One region of the Oceanobacillus sp. AG genome, then DNA from elsewhere that is predicted to be linked to it. Evidence: predicted binding sites of a transcription regulator. Region 1 holds the regulator's gene; the other holds the start of a gene.
What was found. The regulator LexA, encoded in region 1, represses DNA repair genes until DNA is damaged. The targets are predictions, from matches to a motif close to CGAACATATGTTCG.

Region 1 (16,264 bases):
GATCGAATTTAACTGCTTCATTTTCACTAAGTCAAGATATTGCTCTTGCCCATCTTTCCATTTCAATTAGTCTCGGTTCTACGTGTGTATGGTACTTACTTTTTCTACACCTTTGCTTTTACTCATGTCACATCACCTGCCTCCGTAATTTTAAGCATAGAAAAAGACACCCAATGAAGAGTGCCTGTAAAATTAATTATTTTATGTCAATACTCACTACTGAATCATTTAGTGCTTCAAAATTTTCATCCAAGATCATTAATTTAAACTCAAGATTTTCGTTCAGTTCTGGCAGTTCCTCATCAAGCGCCATAATTGAAAGTTCCGCATTTGATTTTTTTCCTCCAGCTACAGTTTCGCTAAAGAATACCATGTCATCAACCATAAGACCATCAAGTGACACTTCATGTGCCTGAACTTCTATAGTTTCATCAAGTTTATTTTCTATAGTTAATTTAACCTTATACTCATCGCCAAAGGTTTCATCTCTAATTGTCTCGATGCCTTGTAAGGAAACCATTGCATCATCATTATCCAGTAGTACCTCATCATAGGTGCTTGACTCAACTTCTTCAGATTCTTCAGCTGCTTCACTTTCTTCTGAATCAGAACTTCCTTCAACTTCTTCTTGCTCGGATTGTTTTTCTCCTTCTGAATCAACTTCCCCGATTTCCTTTTCCTCCGACTCGCTACCACACGCCGCTAAAGTTAAAGCGACAATCAATGACAAAAATAAAATTAAGACCTTCTTCATCACTATTCCCCCTAAAAAAGTAATGTTATAGGCATATTATCTTATATTTTGTAAACTATTTCAAGACTATTTTACTGAATAGATTGTTGCTTATTTTAAAAGTTAAATCCTCTATCTTCCCTTTGATGAAATGGACCATGGTAATTGATTTTTTTACAATCGATTTTGTAAACAATGGAATCAATCTATTGAAACCCTAACACAACAACATTAAATAGAATAACAAGAAAAATAAAAAATAGAAAAGCAAGATAATGCAAGTTAATGAGCCAATTTGAGACTACTTTTGGGGCTAGATTGGGACCGATATTTTGTGGGTAGACTTTAAAAATATGGGACAAATAAAAAACATGAGGCTGAGACATAACTTCTTAGTATGGTTATAAATCCGAACAAATGATAAGAAAGAGCATCAACAACCGCTCCGGGAATATACTACGCTTTCCGCAGGCGGCTGGTGAGCCTCCTCGGGCTGCCGCCCTGCGGGGTCTCACCGATGCCTTTCCTCCTGCTGGAGTCTCCGTATATTCCCAGAGCTAGTTAGCAGTTTTGTTCGGATTTAATTCATATTAGAATAGTTATGTCCCAGCCTCTTGTCAATCAATCCAAACGCCTACAATTGCATCCAACGGCAATTCCATACCCTCTAATCTTAAATAATTATTGAGCGGATCAACAGCCAATAACTTATCTCTAACTTTGTGATAATCATGATTTTTGAAATACTCCACTTCAACAGTTAATTCATTATGTAATGCTAGTTGTAGCTTTAAATTAATTTCCATTACGAGCTGTTCATCTAAGATCGGTTTCTCATTCCATTCATCACGAGCCCACATTTCTTTTAATAAATTTGCGTGCTCCGGTAGCATGATTGATGTCCATTTGATATTTCCTCTATCCTTCATTACACTATCTCCTTCCCAGGCCAAACGAAAAGATATTCAAGTTTCGACGTTCGGTCCTTTTTGCAGTTGTAACGGTAAACCAAGATGTGACTGTCATTCCTACAGACACGTATATATTGCTCGGTAGCTTTACCACTGTAATCATCCAAATAAAAAAGATAATAATCTTTTATTTGGATGATTAAGCTCTAAAATAACCCTTTTTTGCTAGCCTTCAATCAGAACTATTGTTCTCATTCCGATTTAATTGTATGCGAACTTTCATTCCATTTCAAGTGGGAATTAAAACCATTGATTCGCATCCTCTTTTAATTTTTTCAATTGTATGACCAGCTTGGATACTCTGGGGATTTGGACTATACCAATTCAAAAAACATGCCTGAAAGTAAAATACATTGTACAATAAGTATACTTGCGCTTTAAAGGAGGTTATCATCATGAAACGGCGGGTAGTCATTACTGGTACAGGTGTGATTTCTCCACTTGGTAATGACACAGACACACTTTGGAAAAATATAAAACAAGGTCAATCAGGGATTAAACGATTGGATTCTGAAAAATTCCGAGATATCAAGACAAAAATCGCCGGCTATATCGAGGATTTTCAAAGTGAAACATATCTTGAACCAAAAGAAGCACGACGTTATGATTTATTCACTCAATATGCGTATGCGGCCGCTACCCAGGCGCTTGAAGAATCCGGAATAAACTTGAAAAAGTTAAACAAAGACCGGGCAGGCGTTTATATTGGTTCGGGTGCCGGCGGGCTGACAACCTTGCTTGATAATTATAAAACCATGCTTGAAAAAGGATCTAATCGGGTCTCTCCCTTTATGCTGCCTGGCTCCATTTCTAATATGGCGAACGGCTTAACCGCTATAAAAACAGGTTTTCGTGGACCGAGTTTCTCCTCCGCTTCTGCGTGTGCAACGAGCAATCATGCGATTGGAGAAGCTTATCATAACATTGCTCATGGCTATTCCGATGTCATGCTTGCAGGCGGTGCTGAGGCGACCATCCATCCGTTTTACTTTGCAGGTTTTTCAAAAATGCGTGCGATGTCCACAAAAAATGATGCGCCGGAACAAGCCTCTCAGCCATTTAACAGCAATCGGGACGGCTTTGTCATGTCTGAAGGCGCCGGTGTACTGCTGCTTGAAGAATATGAACACGCAAAGCAGCGTGGCGCTAATATTCTCGGTGAAATTATCGGTTATGGGAGCACGACCGATGCCTATCATATTACCGATCCCGCACCCCACGGGGCACAGAAGGCAATGCAGCTAGCCATTGAGCGGGCAGGTATTTTACCGGAAGACGTCGATTACATCAATGCTCACGGAACGAGCACGCCAATTGGTGATGTATCCGAAACAACTGCTATTAAAGAAGTTTTTGGAGAACATGCTTATAGGTTGAAAGTTAGTTCTACCAAGTCAATGACGGGCCACTTGTTCGGAGCGGCGGGTGGCGTAGAAAGTATTATTACAGTAAAAAGTATGAACGAAAATATTTTTCCGCCAACGATGAATTTACATCAACCTGATTCAGAGTGTGATTTAGATTATGTACCGAACAAAGCCGTCAAGGGACATATTGAAATTGCTTTATCGAATGGATTTGGTTTTGGCGGACATAATGCCGTCCTTGTTTTTAAAAAAATGAAATAAATACATCATTGATTGAGAGGAGATTGTCATTGTCTAAGGCTTTATTAGCAAGTGTTGAAGAAAGAAGAAACAAATTAGAAAATCGTTTTCCCGTCTGGCCCCGTGATACGTTAGCCAGACATTTTGAAAAAGCGACAGAAGCTTATGCTGAGAAACCTTTTCTATATATTAACGGTGAAGAGCATCGTTACGGTGATATTTGGGAACGAGCAATCAAGTATGCGAAAGGCTTTATGCAGCTTGGTGTCAAACGCCGCGATCATATCGCTATTTTAATGGATAATGATGCATCCTTCCCCTCCCTCATGATTGCTGCATCGATGGTCGGAGCGGTATTTATTCCAATAAATTCAATGCTGACCAAAGGGGAAGTTGAATATATTTTGACCCAATCAGACGCCAAATACTTAGTTTTACAGGAAAAAGTCAAAGATAAACTGCATGGAAAAGCTGTTAAAGAGCTCATGTCAACACCAACGTTTCAAGAAAACAGCGTCCTTGAGAAAGTCATTAGTTTTGAAAAAGTGGGTGCAGAACCTATTGATGAACAGTTCCTGTCCCGGGAAGACTTTTTAAACGGAGCAAAGAAGATTTCCGATTCAGAGCTAGACGCACGCTGGGAGCTGTCCCGCTACCCAGATGAAGTAGCAATTATTATGTATACATCAGGTTCTACCGGCAGTCCTAAAGGGGTTATGTTAACGGATGATATGCTGCTCAGATGCTCGTATGGTACGGTCTTAAGTCGGGCGATAGAGGAAGGAAGAGTGACATTTGCACCGCTCCCGTTTTATCATTGTTTTGCGATTATTGAAGCGATTGGTGCCATGTCTTTTGTCGGAGGTTCAGTCGTTTCCGCACTAGGGGCTTCCCCGCTTAAATCCCTAGAGTTGATGGAGAAGTACCAAGCAAATGATTATCTCTGCGTCCCTTCCACGTTGATGCCAGTTTTAAATCATCCGAGGGTCGGGGAATTCGATTTATCGAATTTGTTCGCCATGTGGTGTGGAGCGGCCGCGGCACCCGTATCAGTTTGGCAAAAAGCGCTTGACGTTCTTGGTGTCACTGAAATGATCACAGGTTATGGACAAACTGAAGTGGTTTCATCCGGCGTAACTACAGAAATAGGCGATCCTTTAGAACGCATCTCCACCCGAGTCGGTCGTCCTAAACTGAATGGCGCGAGCGGTTTACCTGAGTTTAATGGGAGCAGTGTTCAATATAAAACGATTGACCGCGACACAGGTGAGGACTTACCAGACGGCGAAATCGGTGAGCTTGCTGTTAGAGGTGCTACCGTTACGCATGGTTATTATAAAAAGCCTGAAGAAACAGCTAAAGTCATTGATAAGGATGGTTGGCTCAGAACAGGCGATGTCGGCAGAATTGATGAAAATGGCTATATCCAAATGCTCGGCAGAAGTAAGGAAATGTTTAAAGTGTCCGGAGAACTTGTCTCACCAAGAGAGGTAGAGATTGCGATTTCTTATCATCCAGCCGTCGAAGCAGTACAGGTCGTCGGTGTCAGTGATAAAATCACAACTGAAATCGGAGCGGCCTTCATTGAATTAAAAGAAGGTGAAACCTTAAAACGAAAAGACGTCACCGATTGGTGTGCCGAGCGCTTAGCCAAATTTAAAGTTCCACGTCATGTTTGGTTTATAGAATCCTCAGACTGGCCAATGACGAGTACCGGTAAAGTGCAAAAGTTCCGTTTGCAAGACATCGCTGAAGAGCGAATCAAAAGATAAAGTGGAAAATCAATCAAAAAAAGAAAGGAGATTTTTATATTGACAGCAAAGTGGCATCAAACAAATTATCGTGTACCCTATAAAGACACAGACCGAATGGGCGTTGTCCATCACGGCAACTATATCAACTGGTTTGAAATGGCTCGGACCGAATGTATGCGCCACTACGGTGTGGCCTACAGTCATGTGGAAGAAAGGGGCTTCTTACTCCCGGTTCTTGGGGTCGAATGCGATTATAAACAATCGGCGACATTCGATGACTGTATTGCGATTTACACAAAAATCACTGACTATTCACCTATCAAACTCACATTTGCTTATGAGGCCCGGAAAATATCAGAAGAGAATTTCACCACAACACATAATCAAATCGTTATTGAACCTACAGGTGAACTCATTACTTCAGGTATCACAAAACATATGTGGGTTAATCAAGACTTCAAGCCAACGCGGCTCGAGCGATCTGCGCCTGATTTATACCGTGTTCTCGAGAAGTTTGGAGAGAAAGAGTAAGTACACGTGCAGTTGTTCGTTGAAAACCATTGAAAACTCTAATCTTACGTGAAAATTTACCGTCTGAAATCCATTTTAATTTATCGATTTCAGACGGCTTTTATACTAAAGAGGTTCATCTGGTTATAAACATCTATTCAACCTTGCAATAGATAAAAAATATAATTATGGGTAGGAAAAAAATATTTGATTATTGATCAATTTGTTATTTTTAACTGATAACCAGCCATAGTCATTCAAACGATTGTTTATGACAAAATAAAATCCTGGTGAATTACGAAGGATTGGAAAGAAGAATTCCTCTGCTTCTTGAATGGATGAACAAGTTAGTTCAATATGATGACCATCCTCATAGATCGTCAAACTTTTTCCTTCCCAAAAAATCTGTATGTATTTATCCTTCTTTTCTATGTTTACGTCATCGGTTAAGCTGCGCAGGTAAGCTGCCACAAGTGATAATTGGAGTGGTTCAATGACATAATTATATTGTAACTGCAAATAGGTAAGCCTTGGGCATTCTTTAAACTCTTTGAAAAAACGGAAAAGAACACTTGTCTTATAGAAATAATGTACGGCTATCTCGGATTTAACAGAAAAAATAGAATACGTATACATGGAAAGCACTCCTTTTTCATTCCATTATACGTATTCCGCGATACGATTACTGTCATATTCTGTTATAAATTCCCACTAGTTTTGTCGATTAAAAAATTGGCCTCTAAAACATTCGCGTTTTAGAGGCCTGCTCTTCTTTTGAAAATCTAGCTAATCTTAGTTATTAACAAGTTTTTCAGTTAGTTGTACGACATTTTCAACAGTGAATCCAAACTCTGCTACAACTTTATCTCCTGGGGCTGATGCACCAAAGCGATCGATCGCAAGAATGTCACCTTCTGTACCTATGTAGCGGTCCCACCCGAAGGATGCACCCATTTCGATACCTAGACGCTTCGTAACATTCTTAGGCAGTACACTATTCTTATATGCTTCGTCTTGTTTGTTAAAGCGATCCCATGATGGCATGCTTACTACGGAGACGTCAATTCCTTTTTCTTTCAGCGCTTTTTGTGCTTCTACAGCGAGTTGTACTTCAGAACCAGTTGCTAGCAGTAAAGCATCCGCTGTTTCTTTCTCAGCTGGACTTACAATGTATGCACCCTTCTTCACGCCTTCATAAGCTTTCTGGACTGTACCAGGAAGGGTCGGTAGGTTCTGTCTAGTAAGAACAAGTGCTGTCGGCTCATCTTTAGATTCTAACGCAAGTCTCCATGCTGCAGCAGTTTCATTCGCATCTGCTGGACGGATTAAGGAAAGGCCAGGCATTGCACGTAATGCAGCAAGATGTTCAACCGGTTCGTGAGTCGGACCATCTTCCCCTACCGCAATCGAGTCATGCGTAAACACATATGTTACCGGTGTCTTCATGATCGAAGCTAGACGAATGGATGGGCGTAAGTAGTCACTGAACACAAAGAACGTTCCGCCATAAACTTTCAAACCGCCATGAAGTGCCATACCGTTTAAGGCAGCACCCATTGCGTGTTCACGAACACCAAACCAGATGTTGCGCCCTGCATAATCTGCTTTTGTGAAGTCACCTTCATCGTTCATCATTGTTTTGTTCGAACCTGCCAAGTCTGCACTACCACCGAAGAAAGTAGGTACTGCTTTAGCGATTGCGTTTAACACTTCACCAGAGGATGCACGAGTTGCAAGAGAGCTTCCTTCTTCAAATACAGGAATCGCTTCTTCCCAATTAACTGGAAGTTCACCTTTGATAGCTTGTTCCAATTGTTCTGCTTCTTCCGGATATTTTTCTTTGTAAGTAGCGAATTGGTCATTCCAAGCATCTTCTGCTTTCTTGCCATTATCTTGAATTTTCTCTTTGAAATCAGCGTACACTTCTTCTGGTACGTTGAATTCTTCGTGAGCCCATTTGTAATATTCTTTTGTAAGTGTTACTTCATCTTTACCTAATGGCGCTCCGTGGGAAGCTGCTGAGTTTGATTTGTTTGGTGAGCCGTATCCGATAATTGTTTTTACTTCGATTAATGTTGGTTGATCAGTGTTTGCTTGCGCTTCCTTAATGGCTGCACGGAGAGCATCTACATCATTACCATCTTCCACACGAATTACTTGCCAACCGTATGCTTTGAAACGACTTTCTGTATCCTCTGAGAAGGAACGATCAAGTTCACCATCTAGAGAAATATCATTCGAATCATATAGAGCAATTAGCTTACCTAAGCCAAGGTGGCCCGCTAAGGAAGCTGCTTCATGGGAAATACCTTCCATCAAGTCACCGTCACTCACCAGTGCATATGTGTAATGATCGATGATGGATGCATCTTCTTTATTAAATCTTGCCGCAAGATGTGCTTCTGCCATTGCCATTCCAACAGACATTGCAATACCTTGTCCAAGTGGTCCAGTAGTTGCTTCTACACCGTCTGTATCGAGAACCTCCGGATGTCCAGGTGTCCGGGAATTCCATTGACGGAAGTTTTTAAGATCATCAATTGTAACATCATAGCCTGAAAGATGTAATAGGCTGTATAACAGCATAGAACCGTGTCCTGCAGATAAAACAAAACGGTCACGATTAAACCATTTTGAGTTTTTTGGGTTATGATTCATAAAATCAGTCCATAGCGTGTAGGCCATAGGTGCAGCACCCATCGGTAGACCCGGGTGGCCAGAATTGGCTTTCTCAATCGCATCAATTGAAAGTGTGCGGATCGTATTGATCGATAGTTGTTCAATATTAGACATAATTATCTCCTTTCAAAGTTCCACAATAATATGTATCTATTTTCTATTCTATAATGAATGTGCAAACTTCACAAGCGAATTAAGTCGAATGCCCAAACAAATTAGTGCTTTTCATTTCTTTTTTGCATATCTTTCACCTTTAGTGGAGTGACGTCATTACCTGCTGGATCAATAACTTTAAGGGTTTTCAGTTGGTTTGTAAATGAACCGCGGATGTTTTGTAAATATTCTTCGCGGAGTTGTTTTTGCTCGGATTTTTCCTCATCGGTTAGGGAGGATTTTTTTGCTTTTTTTGCTAGCTCGTTAATCCGCGCAAGTTTTTCTTTTGATAACATATATGTACCTCCTCTTACAGTTTCCATGAAGGATTAATGCAGGTTGTATCTAACATGTAATAATACCCTACTTTGTACAATAATAACCGTAATTATTTGTAGTATTATTATTGTTTTTCACATTTATTTATAAAGCATAAAACAAAAAAAGACAAGCAATACAACTTGTCTCATTTAAGGTTTTCATTTTGCAGGTCGCTATTTTGTTCATACTCTTGATAACGACGGTGGACGGTTGCTTTTGAAATATTATACCCCAAGCCATTTAATGTGCTTGTGATTTCCCCGAAAGTAAGTTTTTTATCGCGAAGACGTACAATTTCCTCAAGCGGCACTTCCAATCTTTCTCTCCCCGGTGCTTTTCCGATATTTTTTAAATTATTTCTCGGATTATATCCATCTTTTACTGCCCGTTGCATTCCACGTTTAATTTTCAAATTATGAATTTTCCTTTGGTATTCCTCGACAATACCGACAATCTGTAAAACCATAGAATCTGATTCTGATAATTCCAGCTCTCCATCATGAATCGCTGTGTATATAGAAATATTTAACTTTTGTAATTGATGAAACAGGGCTATTTTCGTATTCCCTCTACCTAGTCTCGTTTCATCTTGAATTAATAGGCATTCCGCTTCCTCATTTGAAAAATGTTCAAGCATTTCAAAGATACCGTCCCTATTAATCTCATAACCACTCACCTGCTCTTCAATACATGTAACGACATCCAATCCTTGTCGGGTCGCTAGTTCATACAATTCTTCTTTTTGCCTAGCGAGTGATGATTCCTGTTCTTTTTTATCTGTGCTTACTCTACAATAGATGACTGCTTTCACGATTCGATTTCTCCTTCTTGGGTGATTAAGCATTGGCAATGAGAGAGAAATATAAGAATACCAAAGTTAAGATGAAACCGACAGTAAAGAATATATCTTCTTTTGAATACTTCGCAAATAATCTATTGAACATAGTTAAATCCCTCCACTTTTTTAGAACTTTTGTTCTAGAACGTATTATCGCACGAACAAGTGGTCCTGTCAACAGTTTTTTTCGAACGAACGTTTGCATAATCTTTCTTACGATGGTAAACTAGTAATAATAAATCCTATGTAAGAGGTGATAAATAGATGACAAAAGTTTCTAAAAGACAACAGATGATTTTAGATTTTATAAAAAAAGAAGTTCATGCAAAAGGTTATCCACCATCCGTTCGAGAAATCGCTGTGGCTGTCGGACTTGCATCGAGTTCAACCGTTCATGGACACTTGGAAAGATTAGAAGCAAAAGGGTTTATCCGTCGTGACCCGACTAAGCCAAGGGCCATTGAAATATTAGATCAAGACGGTGAAGGGAATATTCCGAAAAATACAGCTCGTTATGCTCCAGTAATCGGTAAGGTTACTGCTGGAATACCCATTACCGCTGTTGAAAATATCGAGGAGTATGTCCCTGTGCCGAGTTCACATGCGAGCCCGGATGATAATTTATTTGTCCTTGTCATTGAAGGTGAAAGTATGATTGAAGCTGGTATTCTTGAAGGTGACATGGTCATTGTAAAACAGCAGAACACGGCTAATAATGGAGATATCGTTGTAGCGATGACAGATGATGACGAGGCAACGGTGAAGCGTTTCTTTAAAGAAGAAAAAATGATTCGCTTGCAACCAGAAAACGCTACAATGGAACCATTATTTTATGAAAAGGTTAGTATTTTAGGTAAAGTAATCGGATTATACAGAGATATTCATTAAAAAACATCTGATCTTCGCATTCGGTGCAAAGATCAGATGTTTTGTTTACAAGATTAATAGGATGTTAAATATTGTTCGCGCTCCCAAGGATGAACTGTATTATTAAACATTTGCCACTCATATTCTTTTGCTTCCACATAATTTTGATAGAGATGTTTTCCTAGTGCCTGAATAATGACAGGGTCTTTTTCCATCTCATCAAGCGCTTCTTTCAATGTGGCTGGTAAATCTTTCACTCCATTTTCTATTCTTTCTTTTTTCGTCATTGCATAAATGTTCTGGTCAACTGCTTGTGGTGGTTGTAATTTATGTTCGATCCCGTCTAGGCCTGAAGCAAGCAAGACAGAAAGTGCCAAATATGGATTTGATGCCGGATCCACACTTCTTACTTCAACACGTGTACTCACACCTCTTGAACTTGGTATCCGTAATAACGGACTCCGGTTCGAACTGGACCAAGCTACATAACAAGGTGCTTGGTAACCTGGTACGAGCCGTTTATATGAGTTTACAATTGGGTTTGTCACTGCAGTGAAGTTAGTTGCATGTTCCAGAAGCCCAGCGATAAATTGGCTAGCTATATCCGTCAATTGGCGTTCACTTGCTTCATCAAAAAACATATTTTCACCGTCTTTAAACAGGGACATGTTGACATGCATCCCTGATCCGTCTACACCAAATAGTGGTTTCGGCATAAATGTCGCGTGCAGATTATGTCTTCTTGCGACCGTTTTAACGACAAGCTTAAACGTTTGGATATCGTCCGCGTGACGAACAGCATCCGAGTATTCAAAGTCAATTTCATGTTGTCCTGGTGCACCCTCATGGTGTGATGCTTCAATTTTAAAGCCCATTTCTTCCAGTTCCAGAACAATATCCCGCCTGCAGTTTTCCCCAAGATCTGTTGGGGCAAGATCGAAATAACCACCATGGTCATTCAATTCAAGAATTGGTTCACCTTTTTCATTCAGCTTGAATAAAAAGAATTCCGGTTCGGTACCGATATTAAATGTATCAAATCCGAGCTCTTCCATCCGTTTCAAATTTCTTTTTAAAATATAACGGGGACATCCCGAAAACGGTGTTCCATCCGCATTGTAAATATCACAGATGAAACGGGCTACTTTTCCTTTATCAGATGTCCAAGGAAATACAACAAAGGAATCTAAGTCCGGATATAAATACATGTCTGATTCCTCAATACGCACGAACCCTTCGATTGAAGAACCATCAAACATCATCTTATTGTTTAACGCTTTATCCAATTGACTGAGTGGTATCTCCACATTTTTAATTGTTCCAAGAATATCGGTAAATTGCAGTCTAATAAAGCGGACATTTTCCTCTTTAATCTTTTCTTTGATCGTTTCCTTTGTAATTTCGGTTCCCAACTAAATCTCCTCCAACTATTAGTTTGGATGTTAATCTCCACCCAAATATTACTATACCCTATTCAACGAGGAGAAAACCTTTTTTCTCAAGTGCTGTGACTGCCCGGGTTAAAGCAAGTTTTACGTGGGAATACGTAAGCCCCCCTTGAACGTAAGCCGTGTACGGAGCACGGATTGGTCCATCTGCGGATAATTCAATGCTTGATCCTTGAATGAATGTTCCCCCTGCCATAATGACTTCATCTTCATAGCCTGGCATTTCACTTGGAAATGGTGTCACATAAGCATTTACAGGGGAATTCTCTTGGATTGCCTGGCAAAATGCAATCATTTGCTCCGCTGTATCGAATGTGACAGATTGGATTAAATCGGTCCGTTTGCTCTGGTAAGCTGGTGTCGTTGTAAACCCGGCCAATTCAAGGAATCGTGATGTAAATATTGCGCCCTTTAATGCTTCGCCAACTACATGAGGAGCGAGGAAAAATCCTTGAAACAGTTCTTGCAGCATGTTTAATGTCGCTCCGCTTTCTTTCCCTAGTCCAGGTGCAGTTAAACGGTTGGCACATTGTTCGACCAAAAGTTCGTCTCCCACAATATAGCCACCAGAGCGAACAATTCCTCCGCCTGGATTTTTAATGAGGGACCCTGCCATCAGATTAACACCTACATGAGTTGGTTCCAGCTCTTCCACAAATTCACCGTAACAATTATCAACAAATACGATAACGTCATCTTTTATTTCTTTTACAAAATCGACCATTTCTTTAATTTCTGCCACTGTGAAAGAAGGTCGGTCATCATAACCTTTTGAACGCTGAATGCCGATTACTTTCGTATTTGCTCGGATTCTTTGACTGACGGCAGCAAAATCAACAGCCCCGTCCTCCTGCAAATCAACTTCTCCATAACCGATTGCATACTCTTTTAATGAACCTGGAGAATTTCCTCTTTTACCAACTACTTCTTCGAGCGTATCGTACGGCTTTCCTGTTATATATAGGAGTTCATCTCCTGGTCGAAGCACACCAAATAAGGCGGTCGAGATGGCATGTGTACCGGAAACGAGTTGGGGACGGACGAGCGCATCTTCTGTCCCGAATACATCACGATATACCGCTTCAAGCGCGTCCCTGCCCATATCATCATACCCATAACCAGTTGTAGAGTTAAAATGGCTGTCACTTACCCGATTTTCAATAAAAGCATCGAGCACACGTTGCTGATTTTTCTCCACTACGGTATTTACTTGTTCTTTCAATGTTTTAATATCTTGTTCTGTCTGGTTGATTAAGTCCAAAAGCATATTTGTTCATTACTCCTTTAATCTGTTTAATAATGCATGATTTTCTCGAATGTATCCTTTAATATGATAGCGATTATCCGCTTCATTATAGGACTTATCTGTAAGGATTGCTTCTTGCTCCAATTGGACCATCAGTCTGCCTTCATTTGCTTCCAGCGCGACATGGAACGGCACCCATACCTCTTTTAACATCTCTTCTATTTTCCTTAAGATGAGCTGCATATCTTCTTCTTCGTACGCAGAAACAAGAGAATACGGGCGTTCGTGAGCAATGAAATCTTCCTCTAGAAGGTCTTTCTTATTATAAATATATAACATCGGCAATTGATCTGCATCCAATTCCTGTAAAAGTTCTTCCACTGTTTCAATATGTTGTTCGTAATCCACATGGGATACATCGATAACATGTAAAAGAAAATCAGCTTCTGCAACTTCCTCTAATGTTGAACGGAATGCTGCAATAAGAGATGTCGGAAGATCCTGAAGGAAACCAACCGTATCGGTCATTATCGCTTGAAATCCAGAGGGGAGTACGACCCTCCTCGTTAATGGATCCAGTGTCGCAAAAAGCTTATCTTCCTGAAGTGTATTACTATCCGTTAATTGATTAAATAAAGTTGATTTTCCAGCATTTGTATACCCGACAATGGCAATCTGGAAAATCGCATTATTCCTTCTGCGTTTCCGGTATTGCTCACGCTGGTTGACAACAAGTTTTAGGCGATTTTTAATATCACCGATTCTGCGCCGGATATGACGGCGGTCTGTTTCTAATTGCGTTTCTCCCGGACCTCTTGTCCCAATTCCACCGCCGAGACGGGATAATTCAATTCCCTGACCTCGTAATCTTGGTAATAAATATTCCAATTGGGCAAGCTCCACTTGCAGCTTACCTTCTTTCGTTTGAGCCCGCTGCGCAAAGATATCTAAGATCAGCTGGCTCCGATCAATAATCCGGACTCCTAGATAATTATTTAAATTCCTTAATTGGCCGCTAGACAATTCATCGTTGGAAATAACAAGGTCGATTTCCTTTGCTTCAACCTCATCTTTAATCTCCCTCAATTTCCCTTCACCGAGGTAGGTTGCCGGATGGATGTGGTTGCGATTTTGCGTGAAAACCCCCTCCACTTTCCCGCCGGCTGTATTACTCAATGAGATTATTTCATCGAGTGACGATTGAAACCGTTCCTGTAATTGTTCTGGCTTTCTTACTGCGATAACTAAAATCTTTTCTGCCATAAGTTACCTCTCTTTTACTCATTTTCAAATTTAATATCTGCTGCGGTAATTTCCATTAGCCTTTCCGGTTGGTAATTTTCCGTCTGGACGAGTCGGTATGCCTGTAACCGAATCGCCTTTTCCATCAAGTTCCGTACCGAACGGGCATTGGCGAAATGTCTTCCTTTCGTTGCTAATTGATGATATAAATAATCCCTTAGCTTTCTGTCCGCTTCCATTGTTAATTGATATTCCCTTAATCGAACCATTTGATGTGCTATTTCCATTAATTCTTCCAATTTATAATCGGGAAAATCAAGAATAAACGGAAACCGCGATTCCAGTCCTGGATTGGTCGAAAGAAATCGGCCCATTTCAGAGGGATAACCTGCGAGTATAAGAATGAAATCCTTGTGACCGTCTTCCATATGTTTTACAAGTGTATCAATCGCCTCTTTACCAAAGTCCTTTTCTCCACCGCGGGCAAGTGAATAGGCTTCATCGATAAAGAGAATGCCCCCCATTGCTTTTTCAATTAGCGCTCTTGTTTTTTGCGCCGTCTGTCCAATATATTCCCCAACAAGATCGGCCCGTTCCGCTTCAATAAAATGTCCCTTCGAAAGGATTCCAAGGTCAACATATAATTTAGCAAGTCTGCGTGCAAGTGTTGTTTTTCCTGTACCGGGATTGCCCTTAAATAACATATGCAATACTTGCTGGTTAGAAGAAAGCCCTGCTTCCTTTCTTTTTTCGTTAATAAGTACGGTCGCATAAATTTGTTTTATCGTTGTTTTAATTTGTTTAACGCCAACAAACGAGTTAAAAGCTTCCTCTATTTGTTTGAACTGATTATTAAAACCGGCTGAACGCTTTCTTTCAGTCTGGGATAGAGTATCTTGCAAAACAATATTGATCCGGCCATTCCGGCTCGCTCTCATTTCCGTTTCCATATACTCACTCCTTCGTCATCCCAGTATACGTAAATAATCATAAAAGGGTGACAAACGCCCAAATTCAAAGACAGTAGTGTCCATCCAGGCTAAGTGCGCGGGTTCGATGTCGCCCCATACATGAGAGTACTTAATCGAACTTCCTTTTTACAGGAATGCTATAAAGTAAAACTCATTCAGCAAGTGGGAGGATAGAAGTTTCATTAGAAAACGGATGCCAATAATAGCATCCGTCGTTATTACTCATTTTCTAAGTTAACATTTTTCACTGGCGCAAAAGTTGAAATTGCGTGTTTGAAAATTAGTTGCTGCTTTCCGTCGGTTTCCAGTAAAATCGTAAAATTATCAAACGCTTTGATAATCCCTCGTAATTGAAATCCATTTGTCAGAAAGACAGTAACCGAAGTGTGATTCTTTCTTAATTGATTTAAATAATGTTCTTGAATGTTGACATTTTGTGCCATGGTACTTCCTCCCTTTTTCTATCTATATAATCTTAATTCTACTTCATTTTCAATATTCCTGCTATCTTTTGCAAAATCATTGTAAACTTTTCCTCTTTTTCTTCCGGATGGATTGAAAACCACTCTACTGGCAATTGGTTTTTAAACCAGGTAAATTGCCTTTTTGCATAGCGTCTTGAATTTTGTTTCAATTTCTCGATTGCTTCATCGAGACCTTCTTTGCCTTCTAAATACGGAATAAATTCTTTATAGCCAATCGCTTTCATTGCCTTGGTATTTGTGTAACCCGCATGATAGAGAGCCGTAACTTCTTCAAGCAGGCCTTCTTCCATCATCATATCCACGCGGGCATTAATTTGTTCATAAAGTGTTGCTCTTTCCATTTCAAGCCCGATAAACAATGTATTGTACTTCGGTTCTTTTTTTTGCTCACTTTCCCATTCCGTTTTGGTTTTCCCGGTAGTTTCATATATTTCCAGCG
Region 2 (16,264 bases), on a different contig from region 1:
GGGGGCGAGAGATGGAGCGGAAGACACCGGTTAGTTACTGGGAAGAAATGCATGACCGGTATAGTAAGTGGATTGACAGCTTTAATGCCTGTCCTGTTTTACGAATTAATATTGCAGATTATGATTTGAAACAGGAGGAATCTCTTGAACTGATTCTAGAGAAAGTTGGCCGGCGGATTGGCAAGCGTAAGATGAGATCCATGATTCCAATAAATGAGGACTATCGGCTGTAATGAAGAATTCCCTAACGGTCGATTTCTTGCATAAAATAAGGGGAGTAACCAAGTAAGGGGTGAAACCATGGGATTATATATCAATGGCGATTACGAAGATATTTATCAGACGGATGAAACGGTTGATGATAATAATCAGGTAATATATTTTCATAACCGTACTACTGAAAGGCTTAAAGAACAAACGCAATTCAATGAATCGGTCGAGAAGCATGTAGCGGAAATAAAATCATCAACTGACAGGCAACATGTGCTGAATATGCAGAAATGGCAGGAATTCGAGACGGAATATAGAAGACTGTTAACGAAATTAGCAGCTATTTCAGAGGAGAATGAACGGCTTGCAAAACAAGTTACAGCATATATGGAACGCCAGGAGGAGATCACGAACCAATTAGCCATTGACAAGAACAGGATGAAAGGTCTGGAGAAGCGAGTCGAGGAGCAGGAAGCAATGACAGCAAAGGTAGTGCGGCAACTGGATCATTTTCGCAGTGTCTTATATGAACGCACGAACTATTTAGCTGAAAAGGTTGAGGAAGCGACAGCATCTATTATCCGGTTTTTAAAAAATGAACCATACACATCAAGTACAAAGGAAAAAGAAAAGGCGATACGTTGAGTCGGGATATAAGTTGGAAAGAAAATAGGGCGGGGACATTTATCCCCAGCCCTATTCAAAGTTCAATTTATAGTCATCTGCTTTAATCATTTTTAATTTCCGGGAGAACACATAGATTAATCCTAAGTTTAATATAATTGGCAAGATGAGGAACGTGCCAAGCATAATCGTTATATTATTTAACGTCCAGCCGCCCTCAGCAAGATTAATATAATTTAAAGGCCCGACTAGTCCAGATAAACCGAAACCCGCACTATAAGGCGTCCCTTGAATATTTAATACCCCCGCAAGTCCTCCAAGGAAAGCTGCGGTAATCAGCATAGGAAACGCAATTTTCGGTTTCATGATGAAGTTCCGCATTTGAATCTTCGGGGAACCAAGCACATGGGCAAGAGCTGTACCGAGCGAGTTTGCTTTATAGCTTGCAATCGCAAGCCCAACACCTGCTGCTACAATCCCGAGATTTGCCGCTCCAGAGCCGATACCGGAAAGCATAATTACCGTTGCAACACCAACAGTAGAGATAGGGGAGAGGATAATGAGACAGAAAATCACTGCAATCATTGCCCCCATCAAAACCGGCTGCATATTTGTAACAGCAGCAACCAATTCTCCTAACAATCCGGTTGAATGACGGATGAAAGGAAGTAAAGCATAACCTATCATACCTGGAACAATAATACTTAAAGTCGGTATTAATAGAATGGAATAGCCTTTCAAACGATTTCCAATCCATAGAACAAATAAGACAGCAAGTGCCGCCGTAATACCAGTGTTAATCACGATCCCGATACCGTTTAATGCGAATAGCCCTTCTTCGGTTTTCATAATAGCCCCGCTGCCGATCGTCGCTGCAATGCCGACAGAAGCTGTTTGAATCGGTGTTAACTTAAATGTTACTCCAACCATTACTCCAATTAAAATCGGCAGTAAACTCATGACCATTACGGTTATATCAAATAAATGCTCCAAAGCTGGAAAATATGGAATTAATATTTTTAAAATTTCACCTAATAAAGCATTTGGAATTAGTGCGACAACAATTCCGATACTCATTCCGTTTAATAACTTACTGAAAAAATCCTTCATCCCCGCTCGTCTCCACCAAACAAAGTAATTGCAGTAAATTATAAGACGAGTTTCGTTAATAGTCAACCATTTTTCTTTTGCGGAGTAATGCTTTTATGTATTAAAGTGAATGAGTGGCAAAAAAGGTTGGAATAGAAGTCAATTCAGTTTCGCTTTTCTCAAAAATAAAACAGCTCTGTCACTTTTTGGACGAGCTGTAGATTATTTATTTAGTTGTTTCCATTACAATTGTTCCAGCTTTGCGGTCATGAGGGAATAGTTTTCCTGCTTGGCCTTCAAAGCTATCCCTATTCTTTATGTACGCGATGGTGCTAGTAGTGTCCCGGTGCACCATTCTTTTTAAGATCTGTTCGTTCGTCAATTCCTTGCCGTCTTCACTTTTTAGTTCGATTCCCATTAGTTTGTAACCAATTGTCTGTCCACTGTTTTTGAGTTGCACATATTCTAATGTGTACTGGCTCAGAATTGGTAACACAATCATATGGAATGCTTCGTTTTTTATTTTTTTCCGTAAGAAATATTCTGCAGCTAGAGAAGCTGCCGTGCTAATACAGCCATCAATTAGTGAGGCCTTTAAGCGTTTTTTCGTCAATGGTTTCATCATAATTCCTCCCTTTGTCCTCATTACATACCTCTACCATATACGGAAATTGATTAGAATAGGTTTCATTTTTTAATAGAATATCTTTTGAGTTTGTGTTGTCGATTTTCGTTCTGCGGGAAAGAAATGCTGTCGTAAGGTAGAGGCTCTTTCAATAAATCTAGCATGAACGCTCGTTTTATGACGAAAAGGCATGAACTATGGATAATATTTCTACTATCTAGTTCTTAAGCAAGATAAGGTACGGATTATCTTTTTTCCGATTTAAAGAAATATCTATTAAAAGAAACCGTTTTGGGAGATAAATCCTATCCTTTAAGACTCTGATCATTTCTTCCTCTTTTAAAAGATCTCTCGTAAAGACTCTTTCCTCCTATGAGAAAAATAGTTTAATTATCCGATTCTTTTTATAACTCCATCTGATACGATGGGACGTAACATCAATCGTAACAAATAGAGGGGGAGGGGTATGAGGAAAACGATTCGGACTGGACTCATGGGGTTACTATTTCTTTTTGCTTTTAATATATCTATTATAGCAGCAAGTGACTACACTCCTTGGAAATTACATAAAGATTCAGCCCAAGAAATAGTTCAGACCATTCGGACGTACTTCCATAAGCAATCTATTAAACCAATAGAGGAATGGGACGGGCAAAGAGAAGAGCAAGTTGCGGAATTGGAGGTGTTGTTGGATGGCGAAAAATCACAGATTATCACGGAAGTAAGGAATTACGGGAAGGGATTGGAAGCGCAATTAAATAATTTATTGGAAAAGCAATCGGTAATAGAAGTGTACGCTACTTATGAAACAGAGAGAAATGAGCAGATGCATGTAGAAGTGGAAGAAGAGATTGCAATATTTTTAGATGAATTATTATCAAAAAAATAAAAAGGGGGAGTTATTAGGTGAAATCATTTTTAAAATCATTCAAAGGGAAGATCATTTCGATTGGACTTGCTGTTGTTGTCGTCTGGAGTGCTGGAGCGGTATTTGCTTCATCACATGCGGGAGAGCAGCTTCGTGCTTGGTACAATGGGTTGTTTAATCAGTCTGTTGCGGAAGTGGAAGCTGATACTGAAGCATATATGGAAAGCAGATTACCGGGGCTGCAAGCTGAATATGACCAACTGAAAGCACAGGCTGGCATTGATATTGATTTAAGCAGAGAGCTTGCAACTGGAGAGACATTGGAAGAAATTATCCGAGCGAAACTTGAACATATCGGAGAAATTGATGCAGAACAACAGGAGATTCTTGCTGGAATTGGCTTGGAGTTTTATAATGTGTTCCTTGATGGATATTTAGAAATCCAAGGCAATGCGAATGATGCGCTAAACTTTGCAACAGATGATCTCACTGCATTCACAGCAGACAGTGGGAATGCTGCGATTAAACAATTAGCAGCGGATATCCATCAGGCTAAGGACGCAGCAGTTGCAGAGCTGGAAGAAGCGATTCGTCAGGCCCAGGAAACTCTTGCAGCAGAAGTGTCTAAGAACCAAGAAATTACGACTAGAAATCTAATCAATCAAGTGGATTGGGCAATTCGTGATCTTCGTGAAAGTGTTACCGAAGTAGTCACAACGCTCGTTACAAATCAACAAGAGCTTATTACTGTAACAGCCCAGCAACTCGGAGAAGAAGCAAAAACAGCGCTTGATGACGTTGTATCGAGTATTAATGAATAGGAAGCAAGTGATCCCACTCGCATTACTTATCATGCTCCTGTTTGGCAGAGGACTTACTGCTACTGTTGCAGATTCCTCCCTCTCAGGAATTCTGACGAGCTGGCTCGATGACAAAACGGAACAGTCGATTGCAGAAATAGACAGCGCAATTAAGGAAGAGCAAGCAATCCAGACAGAACGCCTGAAAGAAGTTCTCGCTGAAGAAATCAAGGAAGTAGAAAAAGAGTGGGAGACATTTATTGAAGCCGAGAAGCAAAAACAGTTGGCAGCCCTAAGGGAGTATACGGATAAGCATATCGCTGAACGAATTGGAGTTACAGAGGTGGACCCAGAGAAGCAAGCAACTGTAGAAAAAGAATTGGAGCGTATTTTTCAAGAAGCAGTCAACGAAATGGAAAATATTATGCTTGAAATTGAAGAAGAAGTGGAGTGAAATGTTTTCATACGCTCCACTTCTTTTGCGTTCCACGAAAGATTCCTATTCCCAGTTCGTTTCAATTGTATTACATAACGATATTATTTAAAATACTTATTAATGGTAACTAACTTATGTATTCAATTTGTAATTTGTAAATATGTATGAAGCATTTAAGGAGTGGACATTAATGAAAGTGGCATTACTGCAAGGGTCAATCGTCGGCTCAAAGACGAGAACAGCCCTCCAGCATGTGGAGTCGGTATTCAGAGAAAAATATCCGAACATCGAGGTCAGTATGCTTGATTTGGCTGATTATGATATCCCGTTTAGCGATGGGAGAAATTATTTGGAGTATACAGGGGATGCTGGCTTTGTAACAAGGACCTTGATGGAGGCTGAAGCGATCGTTGTGGGAACTCCGATTTTCCAAGCTTCGATTCCAGCCACATTGAAGAATATATTTGACCTGCTTCCAGAGCAGGCATTGCAGGATAAAGTTGTTAGCATTATCGTTACAGCAGGCTCGTCGAAGCATTATTTAATCCCGGAAACTCAAATCAAGCCGATTATATCATATATGAAAGGGCAACTCACCCAGTCCTATGTATTTATTGGAGAAAAAGATTTCTACCGGAAAGAAATCATTAATGATGATATCCATTTCCGAATTGAACGTCTGATCGAGGATACGGTTTTATTAACAGATGCGCTGAAAGATATCCGGGAAGCGAAAGAAGCAGAATACGGATTTTAAGTGAAATCGGCTAAAGAGAAACAATCGCACTTTAGCCGATTTCTTTTCTTGCATCGGAAACTTTAAAGTAAAAATGCTGTGGCTTACTTAGATTTCCAGGGCTAGTCATGTCTGCTCTGTGCCTTTGTTTTTAATTCGCTATTTCGTTTGCTTTATCCTAGTAATTTATATTAAAATTTAAATATTGCTGAAAAATATAATGTGAAAAACATCACTTTATAGATGTGGAATATATACGGAAAAGAGGAATTGCAGTGAATATCGGAATTGATAAGATTGGTTTTTATGCGCCACATTATTATGTGGATATGATTAAGCTTGCTGAAGCAAGAGGGATTGACCCGGATAAGTTTACAATTGGAATTGGCCAGGATGAAATGGCGCTTGCCCCAGTTACACAAGATGCGGTAACACTCGCTGCCAATGCTGCTTTACAGGTTATCGATGAGGAAGATAGGGAGAAAATTGACCTTGTCCTGTTCGGCACGGAATCAGGAATTGACCATTCCAAATCAGCAGCAGTCTATCTCCATCACTTATTAGGCTTGAATCCTTATGCGCGCGCTGTTGAATTAAAGCAAGCTTGCTACAGTGCAACCGCAGGAATTCAAATGGCTAAAGGTCATATCGCTTTAAACCCGGAAAGTAAAGTGTTGGTTATTGGTGCAGATATTGCAAGATACGGTTTAGCTACTCCTGGTGAATCAACACAAGGAGCAGGGGCGGTCGCAATGGTTATTAGCAAGGATCCGAAGTTACTTGCTTTAGAAAATGAAAGTACATATTTCACGAATGACATTATGGATTTCTGGCGCCCACTTTACTCAGATATAGCTTATGTCGACGGTAAATTCTCCAACGAACAATATATTCACTTTTTCAACACCGTGTGGGAAAAGTATAAAGAGCAAACTGGACGTAGCTTAGAAGACTTTTCAGCTCTCTGTTTTCACGTACCCTATACGAAGATGGGCTTGAAGGCATTACGTACGATTCTTGATGAAGCAACCGAATCAGGTAGTGAACGTTTGAAAGCAAATTATGAGACAAGTATTCAATATAACCGGAAAGTCGGTAATATTTACACAGGTTCCTTGTACTTGAGTTTACTTTCACTCTTAGAGAAGAATGACAGTTTGGAAGGTGGCGAGCGAATTGGATTATATAGTTACGGTTCCGGCGCTGTCGGCGAGTTCTTCACTGGAATTTTGCAACCAAACTATCAAGACCACCTATATGTTCATCAACATGAAGAACTCTTTCATGCACGTAAGGAAGTAAGCATAGAAGAGTATGAGGAGATATTTGAAGAAACTCTTTCAGCAGACGGCTCGTCAACCGAGTTTGACCGTACAAATGATCCCGCTCCAGTCTATTTATCCGGTGTAGAAGATCACAAACGAATCTATGTAAACCGTATTAAATAAAAAAACTGAGACTCCGTGTCTCAGTTTTTTTACTCTACAAAATGGTAGGTCACTTCATCGAGTTCTTCATTATATTCAACGTGGAAGTTATATCCGCTGAAAAACCAGTCGTCGCTTTTTTCTATAAAATACGTAATACCATCCACTGTTTCTGTAACTAACGGATCATTCGGACGGTCAATATTAATTGCAACGGAGAAATTATCGTGGATTTCAGTTTTTCCATAGACCTTCCCAAAAAATCGGACACTGTCCCCTTTTTCTAAGCCCATTTCCTCAATATACCACTGATGTGCCTTATCTGATACTTGTATTTTCATGATGTATGTACAGAGATATCTCTGTATCCTCCTCTCAAAGGTATGACCTGTCTTTAGTCTATCATATTCCCTTTTCTTAAGAAAAGATAACGAATTTAGCCAGAAAGCGCGTTAAGATGGTAGGATATGAGATAGAAATTGACAGGAAGGTTGTTTCGAATGAGTATATGGCTATACCTAAATCTGCTACTATTCATCATTGTTCTTTTTACACTGGATTATAATTACGCGCATCTCCCCATTCATATCATACTCGGACTAGCAGGTCTATTTTTGATCTTATTCAATTGGACAAGGCATGCATTTTTTTCAACTATCCGGAATACTCCTGATCGAAAGAAGAAAATTAAGCTTGCAACTATCTCGAAACGGATTTATCCGTTTCACCGTTGGATTGGTACAACGGCGCTTATTCTCATTATTCTCCATGCGACCATCATTATACACCGGTATGGTTTCTTATGGACGAATATGAAAATGTGGAGCGGAATTGGTGCAATTATTATTCTTATCTGCATGGTTCTTTCCGGATGGCTGCGATTATATTTTCCAAGTGTGAAGAAGCGACGGGCACATATTATCTTCGGGTTTTTATTATTTTACTTTATCGTCATTCATACTGTTCTTTTTTAAAATACAGTATGATTTCATGAGTTTGTAGGCGTTTACATATGTGCTTTGTTGTTGTAAAATATAGAAAACTCGTAAATTAATTTATAACTCAACATTATTGCACCTAAAAATCAAAACAGATGAATCATATTGAGCTCATAGAATCAACGAAATATATAACAATTTACGGTTTTTTAATGGGATACCGAGCTGTTTCAGACTGAAAAGTGATATGGAAAATATAACAAAAATCTGTTTATTATTGATGAGGAGGGGTTAAGTTGGGGAAAACGAAACATACTGGTCCGGTAAAATTAACGAAGCGACCAGATCCGAGTCTCTGGGTAAGTAAAGTGCCTTTTGGGCTTGGGAAGGTGAAACCGCACCATATTCGCGACACGATGAAAGTAGTTTGGGAAAATAAAGATAATCTGCCTTATGCTACAAGGATTCTTACGCAGGGTGTCTGTGATGGCTGCGCACTCGGCGTTTCCGGCCTGCAGGATCAGACGCTGAAAGGTCCACACCTTTGTACGACTCGTCTCAATGTGCTTCGTCTGAACACAATGCCCGCAATTAAGGAGGAAATCTTGCATTCCGATATAGAAGAATTAAAGAAGCTTTCGAGCACCGAACTGAGGAAGCTGGGCCGGATTCCGTATCCGCTCATTCGGGAACCGGGAGACGATCGTTTCAGAAGATTATCCTGGGACGCGGCGCTTGACCGGATTGCGCAAAAAATGCGGTCGCTTGATCCGAAACGATATGGTTTTTATACGACTTCGAGAGGGATTACAAATGAAGTGTATTATACACTAGCAAAGGTTTCCCGTTTTCTCGGTACAAATAATATTGATAATGCATCACGAATCTGCCACTCACCTTCCAAAACAGCCCTCACGAGATCAGTTGGTGTCGGCGCATCGACTTGTAACTATAAAGACTGGATTGGTACAGATGTCCTGCTCTTCTGGGGATCTGTTGCAGCCAACAATCAGCCGGTATCAACGAAATATATGTATGCAGCTAAACGAAAAGGGACAAAAATCATTATTATCAATCCGTACTATGAACCTGCAATGGACGAATATTGGGTGCCATCGATTCCGGAATCTGCTTTATTTGGGACAAAAATTGCGGATGACGTGTATCAAGTGAATATTGGCGGTGATATTGCCTTTATGCATGGCATTATGAAGCATTGGTTTGAAATGGAAGAGAATGTCCCTGGTTCTGCGCTTGACCATGAATTTATTGAGGAACATGTAAACGGTCTGGAAGAACTCAAGCAAAAGGTGGTGGCTTACGATTGGGAAACATTGGAGGCTTCTTCCGGGATTACGAAAGAAAGAATGCTAGAATTAGCCCAACTGCTTGCCAAATCAAAATCCGCCGTATTTGTTTGGTCGATGGGCCTCACTCAACACCGCTTTGGAACGGATAATGTGTCCCAGGTAGCGAATCTTGCTTTACTTCGTGGCTTTTTAGGGAGAGAACATTGTGGGTTAATGCCAATTCGTGGCCATTCCGGTGTACAGGGGTCTGGAGAAATGGGAGCAGATCCGTTTGTCTTGCCTGGTGGCGGGATGGATAAGGACAACCGGGAACGGGTCGAACAGATTTGGGGTTTCCCGATTCCGAAATGGCAAGGTGATATTGTCGGCGTATCCTTGGAAAATGCTTTGCTTCCTGAAAATCATGAACGTCATCTTTCCCTCTATTATTTATCTGGAGGTAATTTCCTGGAAACGATGCCGAATCCGGATTTTGTGGAACGTTGCTTAGCGAATATCGATCTCCGAGTGCATCAGGATATCATCTTCAACACATCTACCTTAGTCGATGCGAAAGAAGCGGTCATTGTTCTTCCAGCCATGACAAGGTATGAGCAAGAAGGGGGAGGAACCTCAACATCAACAGAGCGGATGGTTTATTTTTCACCAGAGATTAAGGGACCACGGATTGAAGAAGCAAGATGTGAGTGGGAAGTTTATGTGGACTTAGCGAAACGTGTTAAGCCGGAAGAGAGTGATTTAATCAATTTCACATCCGCAGCTGAGATTCGAGAAGAAATTGCGAAAGCTGCGCCGAATTATGACGGCATTCAGCATTTGAAGAATCGCGGCGATTTGTTCCAGTGGGGAGGAGCCTGGCTCTGTGAAGACGGAATATGCCCGACACCGGACGGAAGAGGTAATCTAATTGCGGTGGAAATTCCCGAACACCGGAAGCCGGAAGGGCATTTCCATGTAACGACGAGAAGAGGAAAACAATTCAATTCAATGATATATGACGAACTAGATCCATTTAATGCAGCGGACCGGGATGATGTACTGATGAATGAATTGGATGCAGCAGAACTTGGTGTTGCGGAAGGAGATCCCATTGTTGTCTATAATCAATATGGCATGTATAAAGGGCAAGCGAAGTTCGTAAATATTAAAGCCGGAAATATTGAACTTCATTGGCCAGAGGGGAATGTAGTCATCCCGCAAGGCGTATATGAAGAATTTGCGGGGATACCGGAATATACAACCCTTGTTATTGTGGAGAAGGCTGATAGTTTCTATGCGCATAAAGATATGAAATATAAAGAGAAGCGGATCGAGGAGCTGGAAATGGAGCCAAGCTAAGGAGGGATTCCGATGAGCATTGTTGATGAACCAGGGTGGAAGACGATTAAGATTAAGGGAACCCATCAAGAAAATGTGTCAGAAGCAATAGCGGCAGAGTTTCCCTTAACCTTGATGCTGGATGGTCATGAGTTTGCGACGATTGTTTGTTCTCCAGGTCAACTGGAAGATTTAGTCGTCGGATTTCTTGCTTCGGAAGGGGTCATCCGTACAGCTGCTGAAATAAAAGAGATCCAAGTTGATGTGTATACAGGTTTCTCCCATATCGCACTCCATAAACCAGTGCAACCGGATCAATTTGATCACTCCAGCCGTATGATTGGATCTTGTTGCGGGAAAAGCCGACAGTTTTATTTTAAAAGTGATGCTCGGGTGGCGAAGACGATAACTAGTGAGCTTGAAGTAACAGTTGATCAGTGCATGCGATTGATGAAAGGGTTGATGAATAGCTCGCCTGAATTTGAACGGACTGGAGGCGTCCATAATGCGGCGCTTGCAACACCAACTGATTTATTGTTCACCCGAACAGATATTGGCAGGCATAATGCGCTTGATAAAGTATTTGGGGCCATGCTCCAAGGTAACATTCCTGCAAGGGGAAAACTTGTTGTCTTCAGTGGAAGAGTCTCATCAGAAGTGTTACTGAAAATTTCAAAAATGGGAATTGGGATTATTTTGTCCAAATCCGCTGTTACAGATCTTGCTGTGAAACTTGCTGATGAACTTGGGATAACGGTTATTGGATTTTTGCGGGGCGACCGGATGAATATTTATACACGTCCTGACCGTGTGCGCGGGATCGACCCTTATTTGCGGTGCGATTAGTCATGTGCTACCATTTTTGTAATAAGTTGTGATATGAAGGAGGATGTGACTTGATTAAAGTATTACTATTTGCTGAATTACAGGAAACAACTGGGAGGGCGAATCTGGATATTCCAGTACAAAATATCACTGTCCGGCAATTGAAAGAAAAACTTAAAATAAATTATCCACAGCTGAATTTACATGACGTGATGACGGCTATTAATGAAGAATATGCAAAGGAAGATGACGCGATTACGTCAGGTGATACCGTTGCTTTCATTCCTCCGGTCAGTGGTGGTTAATTTGGCATGGTGATGGGAACTATTGTTGGCGTAATTCTAGCAGGTGGGAAATCACGTAGATTCGGAAGTCCCAAATCGTTCGCATTGAAAGATAACAAAGCATTTTTCCAGTGGTCGCTTGACGCGATTACACCAGTTGTTGATGATACGATTCTTATTACAAATCAAGACCTGAAGGGAAAGTTTCCACCAGAATTGGAAGTGGAGATTGTTACCGATATGGAAAAGTTTGCCGGGAAAGGTCCGCTTGCTGGGCTATATACTGCAATGCAAGAGAAAGAAGCTTGTTGGTATGCGGTTATACCAACAGATGTCCCGTTTATGGCAAAGGAAGTTTTCGAGCGATTACTAACGGAAAGAAAAGGAGTACAAGCGGTAATTCCAGTAGTTAATGAAAGACTGCAACCATTGATTGCACTTTATCATCATACACTTAAACAACGAATCAAGACATTGCTCGAAACGGATAGATTGCATATGCGTGCACTGTTAGATAAAGCAGACGTGAAATATGTGCCGTTTTCTGATGAAGGGCCTTTTATTAACATAAATCGGTTAGAGGACTTTAACAGCCATATTCAATGAGGGATCGAGGGATTAGTGATGCATGAAGAGCATAAAACACTTGCGCCGAATTTCATTAATTGCGCAGTGTTAACGATTAGTGACACACGAAATAAGCAAAATGATAAGAGTGGAAAACTGATTATTGATTTATTGAATCATGATAAACATGAGGTTACTTGTTATGAAATTGTACCGGATGATGCGGAAGTCATTAAAGCAACAATGAAATTACTAGTTAAAAATCAGTCGGTAGATGCGATTATACTAAATGGAGGTACTGGAATTGCTGCCAGGGATGTGACGATTGAAGCGGTGCAGCCTCTTTTTGCAAAGGAATTGCCGGGATTTGGCGAATTGTTCCGGATGATTAGTTACGAAGAGGATATTGGAAGTGCAAGTATGTTGTCCCGAGCGACATGCGGATCCATTAATCACCGTCTCGTCTTCATCATACCTGGTTCAACAGGAGCCGTCCGACTAGCGATGGAGAAACTTATCCTACCAGAAATCGCCCATGGCGTTCATGAACTGAAAAAGGATTTAAGCTGAGATTACAAGCGGAGTATCAAGACTTCCGCTTGTAATTTCCGCTTTTTCCACCGCTTTTTTGGAGCAGATAGGTTTCTCCGATTACAATTCCTTTATCGATTGCCTTACACATATCATAGATAGTTAAGGCGGCTGTCGTAACGGCAGTTAATGCTTCCATTTCCACGCCTGTACTGCCGATTGTTTTTACTTCCGCTAGAATAATTAATTCATAGTCTCCTGACTCCGATCGATTCCATTCAAACTGAATAGAAACACCACTGATTGGAATCGGATGACACATTGGAATCAAGTTGGATGTTTGCTTCGTCCCCATGATGCCAGCAACTTCTGCAACCCCAAGGACATCTCCTTTTTTATTCTTCTGTTCCACAATATTTTTATAGATCTCCTGAGACATCTTCACACTAGATCTTGCTGTTGCTGTACGATTGGTTGTCTGCTTTTCTGTTATATCGACCATCCTGGCCCGTCCTTGCTCATCGAAATGCGTAAACTCCTGCATATTCATCCCCCTCTATCTGTTTATTACAGTTTAATGAATTGCGTTCTTGTTGACAAATATCAACGTAACCCAGTGCTAAAGTCTTTCTTTTAAATAAATACTTGAACCATTTCTAAAAAAAGGCTCACCAGCGGCCTGTGGGAAGGCGCGGTCGTGAAAGCCGGAAAGAAGGTTTCCGTTCATGTTTCTTAATTATACCCCAAATAAAATAAGTGATTACGCCTTTTTGTCACTAGTTTTTTAAATATTAAACGAATAGACGTTCGTTTTTCTTTAATTATTTCATCCGTTTGTGGTAAAATAGTTACTAGATATTTAGGGAGGCAGAACTCGTGAATAATAAGTTTGAACTCGTATCGAATTACGAACCGGCTGGTGATCAGCCACAAGCAATCGACGAACTTGTGCAAAAGGTTTTGGCAGGTCAAAGACACCAAACACTACTTGGTGCAACTGGAACAGGGAAAACATTTACCGTATCGAACGTGGTAAAGGAAATCAACCGTCCGACATTAGTAATTGCTCATAATAAAACCTTAGCGGGTCAACTATATAGTGAGTTTAAAGAGTTTTTCCCAAATAACGCAGTAGAATATTTTGTCAGTTATTATGACTATTATCAGCCAGAAGCTTATGTACCATCAACAGACACTTTCATTGAAAAAGATGCAAGTGTTAACGATGAAATAGATAAACTCCGGCACTCCGCAACCTCGGCTCTGTTTGAGCGCGAGGATGTACTTATTGTTGCCAGTGTATCCTGTATTTACGGTCTCGGTAGTCCAGAAGAGTATGGTAGTCAAGTCCTTTCCTTACGAATGGGGATGGAGAAGGACCGTGACCAGTTATTACGGGATCTAGTAGATATACAATATGCAAGAAATGATATCGAATTCCAGCGGGGGACGTTCCGCGTTCGTGGTGATTCGGTGGAAATTATCCCTGCATCCAGGGAAGAACATTGTATCCGGATTGAATTTTTTGGTGATGAAATCGATCGAATTCGTGAGGTGGATGCCCTAACCGGCGAAATTATCGGTGATAGGGAACACGTGGCAATTTTCCCGGCATCTCACTTCGTTACCCGCGAAGATATTATGAAAAAAGCAATTCAGAACATCGAAAAAGAGCTGGAAGAACGTTTGAAAGTATTACGTTCAGAAAATAAACTGCTGGAAGCGCAGCGGATTGAACAGCGGACGAATTATGATCTTGAGATGATGCGTGAGATGGGCTTTTGTTCCGGAATCGAGAACTATTCCCGGCATCTTACATTAAGAGAGGCTGGAGCGACCCCGTATACATTGCTTGATTATTTCCCAGATGACTTTTTAGTCATTATTGATGAGTCCCATGTTACATTACCGCAAATTCGGGGGATGTATAATGGAGACCAGGCAAGAAAGCAAGTGCTTGTCGATCATGGTTTCCGGCTGCCATCCGCACTTGATAACCGGCCACTTCGTTTTGAAGAATTCGAAGAGAAGACGAACCAGCTCATTTATGTGTCAGCAACACCAGGTCCCTATGAACTGGAGCATACTCCGGAAATGACGGAACAAATTATCCGACCGACGGGATTACTTGATCCGAAAATTGAAGTACGTCCTATCGAAGGGCAAATTGATGACCTGATTGAAGAAATCAATGAACGGACCGAAAGGAATGAACGGGTCCTGGTCACAACACTAACGAAGAAAATGTCAGAGGATTTGACCGACTATTTGAAGGAGCTTGGTATAAAAGTAGCCTACTTACATTCAGAAATTAAAACCCTCGAACGAATCGAAGTTATTCGCGATTTACGGGTTGGAAAATATGATGTTTTGATTGGAATCAACCTACTTCGGGAAGGATTAGATATACCGGAAGTTTCGCTTGTCGTTATTCTGGATGCGGATAAAGAGGGCTTCCTGCGCTCTGAACGTTCCCTTATTCAAACGATCGGCCGTGCTGCCCGTAATGAAAAAGGGGAAGTTATTATGTATGCCGACAAGATTACGGATTCGATGCAGAAGGCAATAGATGAAACAAATCGTAGACGGCAAATCCAGATTGCCTATAATGAAGAACATGGAATTACACCAAAAACAATCAAAAAAGATATTCGCGATGTCATAAAAGCAACGATTGAAGCAGCAGACGAAGAAACAGAAGAGAAGAAAATTACTAGCTTTGCCCAAGTTACGAAGAAGAATCGCCCGCAAGTTATCGAACAACTCGAGAAGGAAATGCGGGAAGCAGCAAAAGCGCTTGATTTTGAAAAAGCAGCAGAGCTTCGTGATATTGTTTTCGAACTTAAAGCGGAAGGATGAGCATGTACATGCCAGAGAAAAAACAAATTGTAGTACAAGGAGCGAGAGAGCATAACTTAAAAGGGATAGATGTGACGATACCGAAAAATAAATTGGTCGTCGTCACAGGTCTATCCGGTTCAGGGAAATCCTCTCTCGCCTTTGATACGATCTATGCAGAAGGACAAAGACGTTATGTTGAGTCATTGTCCGCCTATGCCAGAATGTTTCTAGGTCAAACGAATAAACCGGATGTAGATGTGATTGAAGGCTTATCACCGGCGATTTCAATTGACCAGAAAACGACAAGTAACAACCCGAGATCAACCGTTGCAACTGTAACGGAAATTTATGATTATTTACGATTGTTATATGCGCGAGTAGGACATCCAACATGTCCGATTCACGGCATTGAAATCACTTCACAAACGGTTCAACAGATGGTCGACCGCGTGATGGAGTATCCAGAACGGACGAGAATGCAGATTCTTGCTCCTGTTGTTTCTGGAAGAAAGGGGGAGCATGTCAAGGTATTAGAGAAGCTCCGTCAAGAAGGTTATGTTCGCTTGCGAATTGACGGCGAGATGCGGGAAATCCATGAAGATATTAGTCTTGAGAAGAATAAGAAACATTCGATTGAAGTAGTCATCGACCGAATTGTCGTTAAACCGGACATTGAAGGCCGGCTTGCAGACTCGATTGAAACGGGGCTCCGGTTAGGTGAGGGGCGGATAATTGTTGATGTGATCGGTGAGGAAGAACTCATATTCAGTGAGGATCACTCGTGTCCGATTTGCGGATTTTCCATTGGAGAAATTGAGCCAAGGCTATTCTCTTTT

Region 2: the regulator LexA is predicted to act here: its motif matches at 13,384-13,397, upstream of uvrB (excinuclease ABC subunit UvrB).

Annotation. Positions count from the first base shown of each region.
Region 1 covers NZ_WOWT01000015.1:29,802-46,065, reverse strand. Annotated here, with positions in the region: gene GN217_RS09595 (hypothetical protein) at 197-754, opposite strand; gene GN217_RS09590 (YolD-like family protein) at 1,351-1,662, opposite strand; gene fabF (beta-ketoacyl-ACP synthase II) at 2,100-3,332, shown strand; gene GN217_RS09580 (class I adenylate-forming enzyme family protein) at 3,362-5,083, shown strand; gene GN217_RS09575 (acyl-CoA thioesterase) at 5,123-5,596, shown strand; gene sirA (sporulation inhibitor of replication protein SirA) at 5,762-6,211, opposite strand; gene tkt (transketolase) at 6,368-8,368, opposite strand; gene GN217_RS09560 (DUF896 domain-containing protein) at 8,470-8,703, opposite strand; gene GN217_RS09555 (YneB family resolvase-like protein) at 8,874-9,539, opposite strand; gene lexA (transcriptional repressor LexA) at 9,831-10,454, shown strand; gene glnA (type I glutamate--ammonia ligase) at 10,508-11,845, opposite strand; gene GN217_RS09540 (methionine gamma-lyase family protein) at 11,904-13,148, opposite strand; gene hflX (GTPase HflX) at 13,158-14,390, opposite strand; gene GN217_RS09530 (AAA family ATPase) at 14,405-15,319, opposite strand; gene hfq (RNA chaperone Hfq) at 15,559-15,783, opposite strand; gene miaA (tRNA (adenosine(37)-N6)-dimethylallyltransferase MiaA) at 15,822-16,264, opposite strand, start outside.
Region 2 covers NZ_WOWT01000009.1:22,031-38,294, forward strand. Annotated here, with positions in the region: gene GN217_RS05690 (deoxynucleoside kinase) at 1-233, shown strand, start outside; gene GN217_RS05695 (hypothetical protein) at 301-855, shown strand; gene GN217_RS05700 (PTS sugar transporter subunit IIC) at 907-1,944, opposite strand; gene GN217_RS05705 (RDD family protein) at 2,150-2,545, opposite strand; gene GN217_RS05710 (hypothetical protein) at 3,015-3,437, shown strand; gene GN217_RS05715 (hypothetical protein) at 3,455-4,237, shown strand; gene GN217_RS05720 (hypothetical protein) at 4,230-4,670, shown strand; gene GN217_RS05725 (NADPH-dependent FMN reductase) at 4,843-5,409, shown strand; gene GN217_RS05730 (hydroxymethylglutaryl-CoA synthase) at 5,664-6,836, shown strand; gene GN217_RS05735 (HesB/YadR/YfhF family protein) at 6,866-7,156, opposite strand; gene GN217_RS05740 (hypothetical protein) at 7,316-7,789, shown strand; gene GN217_RS05745 (FdhF/YdeP family oxidoreductase) at 8,050-10,401, shown strand; gene fdhD (formate dehydrogenase accessory sulfurtransferase FdhD) at 10,414-11,226, shown strand; gene moaD (molybdopterin converting factor subunit 1) at 11,277-11,510, shown strand; gene GN217_RS05760 (molybdenum cofactor guanylyltransferase) at 11,517-12,095, shown strand; gene GN217_RS05765 (MogA/MoaB family molybdenum cofactor biosynthesis protein) at 12,114-12,626, shown strand; gene moaC (cyclic pyranopterin monophosphate synthase MoaC) at 12,643-13,131, opposite strand; gene uvrB (excinuclease ABC subunit UvrB) at 13,464-15,446, shown strand; gene uvrA (excinuclease ABC subunit UvrA) at 15,455-16,264, shown strand, end outside.